DNA from 2 places in the Dickeya fangzhongdai genome. Region 1 is predicted to be linked to the other one. Evidence: predicted binding sites of a transcription regulator. Region 1 holds the regulator's gene; the other holds the start of a gene.

The links. Region 1 encodes CRP, which controls carbon source genes, mostly activating them, when cyclic AMP is high. Its sites were predicted from a motif close to ATGTGANNNNNNTCACAT; they were not measured.
Region 2: CVE23_RS15015 (YfcZ/YiiS family protein) is a predicted target of CRP. The motif match lies at 2,720-2,737, and genes of this name have one in related genera.

The regions. Positions count from the first base shown of each region.
Region 1 covers NZ_CP025003.1:4,539,346-4,544,636, reverse strand. Annotated here, with positions in the region: gene argD (bifunctional acetylornithine/succinyldiaminopimelate transaminase) at 85-1,308, shown strand; gene crp (cAMP-activated global transcriptional regulator CRP) at 1,397-2,029, opposite strand; gene CVE23_RS20410 (OsmC family protein) at 2,359-2,766, shown strand; gene CVE23_RS20405 (phosphoribulokinase) at 2,810-3,679, opposite strand; gene CVE23_RS20400 (YheU family protein) at 3,807-4,043, opposite strand; gene CVE23_RS20395 (hydrolase) at 4,040-5,038, opposite strand; gene CVE23_RS20390 (LysE family translocator) at 5,173-5,291, shown strand, end outside.
Region 2 covers NZ_CP025003.1:3,386,528-3,391,818, forward strand. Annotated here, with positions in the region: gene fadJ (fatty acid oxidation complex subunit alpha FadJ) at 1-699, opposite strand, end outside; gene fadI (acetyl-CoA C-acyltransferase FadI) at 696-2,015, opposite strand; gene CVE23_RS15015 (YfcZ/YiiS family protein) at 2,302-2,598, opposite strand; gene fadL (long-chain fatty acid transporter FadL) at 2,980-4,245, shown strand; gene mqo (malate dehydrogenase (quinone)) at 4,697-5,291, opposite strand, start outside.

The DNA of each region.
Region 1 (5,291 bases):
ATGATTGCGTATTTTTGATTTTTTATGCATATTTAATGACTATATTTTCACTCGAAAACCACGGATATCACAACGGGGCAGCAAATGGCGACAGAGAAAGCAGCAGTAACACGGGATACTTACGATAAGGTAATTCTTCCGGTTTATGCACCCGCGCAGTTTGTGCCGGTAAAAGGCAAAGGGAGCCGTGTCTGGGATCAGCAGGGCAAGGAATATATCGATTTCTCCGGCGGCATCGCGGTGACGGCGCTGGGGCACTGCCATCCGGCGCTGGTGGCGGCGTTGAAAGAGCAGGGCGAAACCCTGTGGCACACCAGCAACGTGTTCACTAACGAACCGGCGCTGCGTTTGGCCACCAAACTGATTAATGCGACCTTTGCCGACCGCGTCTTTTTCGCCAACTCCGGCGCGGAAGCCAACGAAGCGGCATTCAAGCTGGCTCGTCATTACGCCATTACCCGCCACAGCCCGTACAAAACCAAGATCATTTCGTTTTATCAGTCGTTCCACGGTCGTACGCTGTTCACCGTTTCCGTCGGCGGCCAGCCGAAATACGCCGATGGTTTCGGCCCGAAACCGGCGGACATCGTGCACGTGCCGTTTAACGATCTGGATGCGGTAAAAGCGGTGATGGATGACCACACCTGCGCGGTGGTACTGGAACCGATTCAGGGCGAAGGCGGCATCACGCCTGCCACGCCGGCGTTTCTCAAAGGGGTTCGCGAGCTGTGCGACCAGTATCAGGCGCTGCTGGTGTTTGATGAAGTGCAGTGCGGCATGGGCCGCAGCGGCAAGCTGTTCTCTTATATGCATTACGGCATCACGCCGGACATTCTGACCACCGCCAAAGCGCTGGGCGGCGGTTTCCCGATCAGCGCGATGCTGACTACGGAAGAGATCGCGTCGGTAATGGCGGTCGGCACCCACGGCACGACTTACGGCGGCAATCCGTTGGCCTGCGCCGTGGCGGAAGCGGCGCTGGATGTGATCAATACGCCGGAAGTGTTGTCCGGAGTGGTGGATCGCCATGCGCGCTTTGTGTCCGCGCTGGAGAGTATCAACGCGCAGTACGATATTTTCGACGAAATCCGCGGCATGGGGCTGCTGCTGGGCGCGCAGCTGAAACCGGCCTGGCATGGCCGCGCCCGGGATTTCCTGGCGGCATCGGCGGATCTGGGGTTGATGGTTCTGGTGGCGGGGCCGGACGTGATTCGCTTCGTGCCGTCGCTGGTGATTACCCCGGAAGAGATCGATCAAGGCATGGCGCTGTTCGGAAAAGCAGTGGAGCGGGTGGTGAAAGGCGCGTAAGCCGCGGTTTTTCTTTCCACTAAAACGACAAGAGCGTGCCTGGGCACGCTCTTTTTGATCCGGCTGATGTTGATCCGGTGGATGATAATCAGCGGGTGCCGTACACCACGATGGTTTTACCGTGGGCGGAAATCAGGTTCTGATCTTCCAGCATTTTCAGGATACGACCGACGGTTTCGCGGGAACAGCCGACAATCTGGCCGATCTCCTGTCGGGTGATCTTGATCTGCATGCCGTCCGGGTGGGTCATGGCGTCCGGCTGCTTGGCCAGGTTGAGCAGGGTTTGCGCGATACGACCGGTAACGTCGAGGAACGCCAGGTTGCCGACTTTCTGCGAGGTCACCTGCAGGCGGCGCGCCATCTGCGAGGACAACCGCATCAGAATATCCGGGTTGACCTGAATCAGCTGGCGGAATTTTTTATAGGAAATCTCAGCGACTTCGCAGGCAGTCTTCGCCCGGACCCACGCACTGCGTTCCTGCCCATCTTCGAACAAGCCAAGTTCGCCGATAAAATCGCCCTGATTCAGATAAGAAAGAATCATTTCCTTGCCTTCTTCATCCTTGATCAGCACGGCAACCGAGCCTTTCACGATGTAGTAAAGCGTCTCTGCTTTTTCACCCTGATGAATCAGAGTGCTCTTCGATGGGTACTTGTGAATGTGGCAATGAGAAAGGAACCATTCGAGAGTCGGGTCTGTTTGCGGTTTGCCGAGAACCATTCGCTGTTATCCTCTGTTGTAATTCACTGCGCAAATCACAGGGCTCAGAGTTCCCTGTACGGCGTGATAACATAGTTATAATTCAATTCCGTCCTGGCGGAATGACGTCAGGGAATAAATATACTGAGGCTGTCTATCGGATGACGCCAGTAAGCCGGCTGCGGGTCTTGCAGAGGCTCAACATACACCGGTTTACTTCTTCGTTTGTAACACAGGTTGAGTGTAGTGTCTTGTGTTGTCTCGCTTCAGCATGATTAAGCTCTGATTATCAGGCTTTTTTGTACATAAGCGGTGTAAAATTTCAAAAATAATTGATTGAGGGCAAACTTATGCAGGCTCGGGTGAAATGGGTTGAAGGGTTAACGTTTCTTGGCGAATCCGCGTCCGGACATCAGTTGCTGATGGACGGTAACGCCGGCGATAAAGCCCCCAGCCCGATGGAAATGGTGCTGATGGCGGCAGGCGGGTGCAGCGCCATTGATGTGGTGTCTATCCTGCAGAAAGGCCGTCATGATGTGGCGGACTGCGAAGTGCGTCTGACCTCTGAACGCCGTGCGGAAGCGCCGCGCCTGTTCACCGCCATCAACCTGCACTTTATCGTTACCGGCAAGGGGCTGAACGACAAGGCGGTAGAGCGCGCGGTGTCGCTGTCGGCGGAGAAATACTGCTCCGTGGCGCTGATGCTGGAGAAGGCGGTGACGATTACCCACAGCCATGAAGTGATCGCGCTCGACTGAATTGCCTGCACGCGGCGGCTAACTTCACCGCCCGCCGCGTCGCTTAATCAATATGATTACCTTCTACTAACCGCTGCACCAGCGGCATCATGATCAACTCCATCGCCAGCCCCATTTTGCCGCCCGGCACCACCAGCGTGTTGATGTGGGAAATGAACGAACCCTGCAGCATCGCCAGCAGGTAGGGATAATCAATGTGGTCCAGCCCCTGAAAGTGGATGACCACAAAACTTTCGTCCATCGACGGAATGGCTTTGGCGGCAAACGGGTTGGAGGTGTCCACCGTCGGCACGCGCTGAAAGTTGATATGCGTGCGGGAAAACTGCGGAGTGATGTGGGTGATGTAATCTTCCATCGAACGTACGACGGAATCCATTACCGCTTCGCGGGAGTGACCGCGCTCGTTGATATCGCGCACCAGCTTTTGAATCCACTCCAGGTTGACGATCGGCACCACGCCGACCAGCAGGTCGACATGCTGCGCCACATCGTGCTGGTCGGTGACTACGCCGCCGTGCAACCCTTCGTAGAACAACAGATCGGTCGGTTCCGGCATCGGCTCCCACGGGGTGAAGGTGCCCGGCACCTGATTGTAGGGAATCGCCTCGTCGTAAGTGTGCAGGTATTTGCGGGTCTGGCCGGTGCCGCTGTGGCCGTATTCGATAAAGGAGTGTTCTAGCTGGCAGAAGTCGTTCGCTTCCGGCCCGAAATAGCTGATGTGGCGGCCCAAATCCCGCGCCTTGCGGATCGCCATATCCATTTCCGGCCGGGTGTAACGGTGATAGCTGTCGCCATCCACCAACGCGGCGCGAAGATTCAGTTGCTGGAAAATCTTGCGAAACGCCAGACTGGTGGTGGTGGTCCCCGCACCGCTGGAGCCGGTGACCGCGATAATTGGATGCTGGTGCGACATGGTGTGCAACCTCCGGTGAATGGTGCAACCTCCGGTGAATGGTGCCAACTCCGGTCAGAGATATCTGATAATTGTTAGCATGTTTATACCGCGGTGACACGCCAATTTACGTTTTTAAGCGATTGATTCAGGGCTGATACCGTTCACCGCTGCTGAGCTGACTGCGGGGCATGATATTGACGGTTTCATGCAGTTCAGACCAGACCAACACCACGTCGCCCTGCGCCAGTTGCTGGCGTACATCGGCCACTTTTTCATCCAGCGTTCGCTCCTGCTCGCCGTAGTCGGTCCCTTCGCGCAGGACGAACGATTCAATCAGGTTTTGCAGCGTTTCCGACGCCAGTTCTTGCCAGGGAATGATCATGCGTTCTGCTCCAGATAAGGGGTAAACCAGTCGGGAATACGGTGTTCCAGCCACAGTTCGGGTTTGCGCCACGACCCACCGACAAAGCCGACATGGCCGCCGCATTCCGTCAGTTGGTAGTCGATGTTGGCCGGCAATTGCGATGTATCGGGGATCACGGCCGGCGTCATGAACGGGTCGTCTTTGGCCTGAATGATCAACAACGGCTGGCGGATGTGCGATAACCGCGGCAGCGCGCTGCTGCGCCGGTAGTAGTCCGTCGCGCCGGTAAACCCATGCAGCTGTGACGTCACCAGGTCGTCAAACTCCCGCAGGCGATGTACCTGACGTAGCCGTTCGGCGGAAATCGGCAGGCTGCCGGGGTAGGCGGAAAGTTTGCGCAAGGCGCTGCGGCGCAACAGATTAAGCAGATACGACTGGTACAGCCGGGAAAACCCGTGCTCCAGACGGTGGCTGCAAGGCTCCAGCATCAACGGCGCGGAGACGATCGCCGCGGCGTTCAGCGTGACGGGCGCGTCCTGACCGCTCAGCAGGCAAGCCAGCATGTTGCCGCCCAGCGATACCCCGACCGCCGCCGTGGGCGCGGCGCCCAGCGTCTGGTTCAGCCAGTGCAGAAAATAGCGGGCGTCTTCGGTTTCGCCGGCGTGATAGGCGCGCGGCAGACGGTTGGGCTGCCCGCCACAACCGCGAAAGTGCATCACCACCGCCAGCCAGCCGCGCCGCTGGCAGGCGGTCATCAACCCGTGGGCGTAAGGGCTGTGGAAACTGCCCTCCAGACCATGAAACAGCACCACGCGAGGTTTGTGTTTCGCCTGAGCCGGCGTTTCGCTCCAGGCGAGATCGACAAAATCCCCGTCCGGCATAGTCAGCCGCTGCCAGACCGGTTTCAGCGCCGGATGGCGTCGAAGCAGGCGCGGCAGCAGAGTCTGCAGATGGGGATTGCGCACGCCCGGCAAGGGCTGAAAACACTCGCTACGGTGAGAAGAATTATTCATAACCAGAAAGCCATGATGAAAAGGTGTCGTGATGCCCGTGGCGGCGATGCCTGTAGCGGCATCGCGAAAAGCTTGTCTGCATCACATCACGCTGCTAGGTTGTGACGTCCCTTCTGTTACAGGATTGTCGTTTCATGGAGCACTTCAGTCTGTTTCTTTCAATGCTCGGTTTCTTGTGGGTCGCCGCCATTACGCCCGGCCCCAATAATATGCTACTTACCGCCTCCGCCGCCAATTTTGGCGTATTGCGTTC
Region 2 (5,291 bases), 1.2 Mb from region 1:
CAGCATCAGTAACCGATGCCGCCAGCCGGGCGAAGACGGTTGGCGTTTACCCCGGCGGATAAAGCCCAGCGCCGCCTCCAGCAAGACCGCGTGCGGCACCACCTCATCCACCAACCCGAGCCGCCGCGCCTGAGTCGCCCGCAACTGCCGCCCGGTCAGGATCAACTCCAGCGCGCGGTCCACGCCAATCAGACGCGGCAGCCGCTGGGTGCCGCCTGCGCCCGGCAATAGCCCTAATTGCACTTCCGGCAACCCGAGACGGGTACTGTCGTCCGGCGTACAGAGGCGATAATCGCAAGCCAGCGCCAGTTCCAGCCCGCCGCCCAGACAGGCGCCGTGAATGGCCGCCACCACCGGGAACGGCAGATGGGCGATCGCCTCCAGCGTTTCCTGCCCGGTTTCAGCCAGCGCCTGCGCCGCCGCCGCGTCGGCACAGGCATCCAGCATGCCGATATCCGCCCCGGCGATAAACGATTCCGGCTTGCCGGAGAGGATAACCAGCCCTTGCAGGCCACTGTGCTGTCGGGCCTGCGTCAGCACCGCGCGCATCTGTTCCGCGAATTCCGCTTTCAGGGTATTCACTTTCTCGCCGGGGACATCCACGGTAATCACCCCGATATGATCGGGGCGTAGCGTCAGTTGGAAAGCGGCGTGCGCCTCATGTTCGTGCGCCTGATGCATCGAATTCAGCTCGGTCATTGCGTTACCTCCAACACCATGGCTGCCCCCAGACCGCCTGCCGCGCAGGCGGTAACCAGCCCCAATCCGCCGCCTCGCCGGCGCAGTTCATGCAACGTCTGGGTGATCATGCGCGCGCCGGTCGCGGCAAACGGATGCCCATAGGCGATCGAGCCGCCCCGCACATTGAAGCGCTCCCGGTCCACCTCCCCCACCGGCGCGCTGCGCCCGAGTTTATCGCGGGCGAATTCAGCGCTGGCGAACAGGTGCAGATTAGCCAGTGTTTGAGCGGCGAAGGCTTCATGCATGTCGATCAGCGCCAGATCATCGAGCCGGATACCAGCCCGATCGAGCGCCAGCGGGGTGGCGTACGCCGGCCCCGCCAGCATGTCCTGCTGTACCGGAATAGCGCTGAACGCATAGCTGCGCAGGTAGCCAAGCGGCGTCAGTTTCAGTTCGCTGGCGCGGGATTCGCTCATCAGCAACACGGCGGCGGCGCCGTCGGTTAACGGCGAACTGTTGCCGGCGGTCACGCTGCCGTAGCGACGGTCAAAGGCAGGTTTCAGGCGGGAATACTGTTCCGGCGCGCTGTCGCGACGAATCGTGTTGTCTTCATTAATCGCCTGCTTATATGGCGGCACCCAGGCGGTCATCACCTCGTCACGCAGTACGCCGTCGGCCCAGGCCTGCGCGGCGCGTTGATGGGAGAGATGAGCGAACGCATCCTGCGCATCGCGGCTGATACGGTAGTCTTTCGCCATCTGCTCGGCGGTATCGCCCATGCGCAGCCCGGTGGAATACTCCGCCACGGCGGGCGCCACCGGCAGTAAATCCCGTGGCCGCAGGCGAGCGAATAACGCCAGCCGCTGGCGGAAGGTTCTGGCGCGCGAAAGATCGACCAGCGTACGCGCCAGCGCCTTGCTGACGCCGATAGGCAGCACGGAAGCCGAATCAGCGCCGCCGGCGATGCCGATGTCGATAGCACCGGCCAGAATGCTTTCCGCCACGTTGGCGACCGCCTGGAAGCTGGTGGCGCAGGCGCGGGAGACGCTATAAGCATCGGTATGCACGCTCATGCCGCTGCCCAGCACGATTTCGCGGGCGATATTGGGCGCCTCCGGCATCTGAATTACCTGCCCGAACACCAGTTGCTGCACCAGCTCCGGTTCGACGCCGCTGCGAAGCAACAGCTCATTGACCACCAGCTTGCCCAGCTCCAGCGCCGGAATACCATGATAAACCGTTGCCTGCCGGGCAAATGGGGTTCTCAGCCCACTGACAATCGCAATGCGGTCGCCACGCCGGGTGACCAGCGGCACTACTTCGCGTTCGCGCATAACCATTCCGTTCATCCCTTTTCAGAGACCGATGGGGTCTGAACTCATTGTTAACCTGAAGATTACATTATGCAAACAAGCAGATACCAAACAGCGAGCCGCGCCACGCTTCCGGGCGCTCATACGCAACGGGAATAAGGCGGCAAAGATAATGAAACAGAAAGAATAATGAGGCGGGAAGACTCGGGGAATGCGGCTGATCTCAGCGAGTCAGCCGCAAAGCGAAGGCAAGCACGCCGCTATTGATCGCGGTTAACGTGATCGCGGGCTAGCTCAGGATGGCCGGTTAGCGCAGGCCCAGCTGGAAGATCAGGGTTTCAGCCTGGCAGCTAAACGTGAAATCCATATCCAGTTTGAATCCGCCTTCCGCCTCGGACAGACGGGCGTCAATCACGCAAGGTTCGGATTCAACCGAACGGGCTTTTTCCGTCAGTTGCTTCTGCGTCTGTTCCGCGTCGCTGCGGTGGGGAAATACACGGCTGTAAGATGCGGTGCAATCGGTGTTATCCATTACGGTTCCCACATCCACACAGCAACAGGCGGCGGTTTCTTCTGCGCTACATTTGTTAATCGCGTTTGTCATGGCAAAACTCCTCTGCGGCGACAGGCGCCTCCACAATCGGAAGCACGCTATCCATCTATTCTGCCCCCATTTTACTCACCACAGCCGTCTATCACTAGCACTTACCGATTAAAGGGGTATTACGTGATGTAAATCACATCTTAACGTTATTTTTCAATGAAATAGGCTAAATCATCTAAACATAATCATGACATTTGTTAACTGGATCTAATTTCTGAATCATTTTTGCAACATTTGTGGAACTGAAAGAAAACATTTCATCGTTTTACTTTTATACTTTTCGCAACTGGTCTGATTTGTCAGCCCATTAACCCCCCCTACAATGCGCGTCCCTTGTTACACGCTTAACAAAAATTACAAACGTTCAGTGAGGTTTCGGTCATGAGCCAGAAAGTCCTGTTAAAGAAAACATCACTTGCTGTGGCGCTGGCGCTAATGGCATCCAATGCAACCGCTGCAGGTTTCCAGTTGAATGAGTTCTCCTCATCCGGCCTGGGGCGCGCCTTTTCGGGTGAAAGCGCCATTGCAGACAATGCGACCTCCGGCAGCCGCAACCCGGCGACCATGACGATGTTTGATCGTCCGGCCTTTTCCGGCGGCGTGACCTACATTAACCCGGACATCGACCTGCGCGGCTCCAGCAGCACCGGCCGTGACGCCAGCGCAGACAATATTGCGCCGCACGCCTGGGTGCCCAACCTGCATTTCATCATGCCGCTGAACGAGCAGTGGGCGGTAGGCGCATCCGCCACCACCAACTTCGGTCTGGCGACTGAATTCAGCGACAATTTCAGCGCCGGTTCCATCGCGGGCAAAACCGACCTGAAAACCTCCAACCTGAATCTGAGCGCGGCCTATCGCCTCAACCAGCATTTCAGCTTTGGTCTGGGCGTCAACGCCGTGTACGCCGATGCCAAGATTGTGCGTAACGCCGGCGAAGTCGGTCCGGCGCTGGGCGTACGCTCAACGTCCGAGATCACTCATCTGGATGGTAAAGAATGGGGCTATGGCTGGAACGCCGGCATCCTGTATGAACTGGATAAAAACAACCGCTTCGGCCTGAGTTACCGCTCCAAAGTCGACATCGACTTTGATGGTTCCTTCCGAAGCGACCTGGCGGCGCCGCGCGGCACCAGCGGCGCCACCATCCCCGGCAAGCTGACGCTCAACCTGCCGGAAATGTGGGAGCTTTCCGCTTACCACCGCGTCGCCCCGCAATGGGCGGTTCACTACAGTCTGGCCTACACCAGCTGGAGTTCCTTCCAGGAATTGCGCGCCACCGGCAGCAACGGCCAGCAACTGTTCCAGAAAGACGAACGCTTCCACGATGCCTACCGCATCGCGCTGGGCACCACGTACTACTACGACGACAACTGGACTTTCCGCACCGGTATCGCGTTTGACGACAGCCCGGTACCGGCCGACAAACGCACCATCTCCATCCCGGATCAGGATCGTCTCTGGCTGAGCGCCGGCACCACCTACGCCTTCAACAAAGACGCCTCGGTGGATGTGGGCGTGTCTTACATGCACGGTCAGAAAGTGACGATTCACGAAGCCGGCGTCGCGGCCAACCTGCCCTCTTACACCTTTACCTCTAAAGGCCGGGCGTGGTTGTACGGCGTGAACTTCAACTACAGTTTCTAACCCGGGTACCTAACCCGTATTCGTAAAAAAGGCCGCTATCGCGGCCTTGAGACTGTTGACAAACAGTTCTGTGTCTTGTGAATGGTGAAGTTTGTCCGGTCAGTGAATAGTTTCGTGCAGGATAAGCGGTGTCATTTCTTTGCTGCTTCATCGCACGCACGACAAGGAGAGGTTCAAACGCCACCTCTCCTTGACCACTGGCTGGGGGCTAAACTGTGGCGCTGCACGCTACCTTCGGCGTTCGCCTTCGCTGTTCGGGCCGCCAGTGACGTGCTCCCAGCACGGCACTGGCTTTCGCGACGTCCTGTCGCTCACCCGGCGAAGTCGCCCACCTCAGCACAGTTTTTGATGCCGGAAAAATGCTTCATCCTGTACTTAAGGGCTTTGTCAGAAATCTGAAGGCCGCTATCGCGGCCTTTGGTTTTATGGGAAGTCGGCTATGCCGGCGGTATTATTCCGGCTTCACTTCCATATAGTTCAGTTTCAGCGTGCTACTGGTGTAACCGCGGATCTTGTTGGTCAGGTCGATATTGCCTTCCAGTTTCTGGCCGTAAGACGGAATGATTTCCTTCAGTTTGGCCTGCCATTCCGGCGTCGCAACCTTATCCTTGAACACGGTCTGCATCAGGCTCAGCATGATCGGCGCAGCAGTGGACGCACCCGGCGACGCGCCCAACAGCGCGGCGATGGAGCCGTCTTTGTCGCTGACAATCTCGGTGCCCAGCTTCAGTACGCCGCCCAGATCTTTGTCTTTCTTGATGACCTGTACGCGTTGACCCGCCACCGCCAGACGCCAGTCAGACTGTTTGGCCTGCGGGAAGTACTCTTTCAGCGCGGCAAAACGGTCATCGTCGCTCATCATTAACTGACCGATCAGGTATTTCACCAGATCGAAGTTATCGATCCCCACATTTACCATCGGCATAAAGTTGGAGGTGTTCATGGACGAGAACAGATCCCACAGCGAACCGTTTTTCAGGAATTTGCTGGAGAAGGTAGCGAACGGCCCGAACAGCAACACCTGCTTGCCGTTGAAGATACGGGTA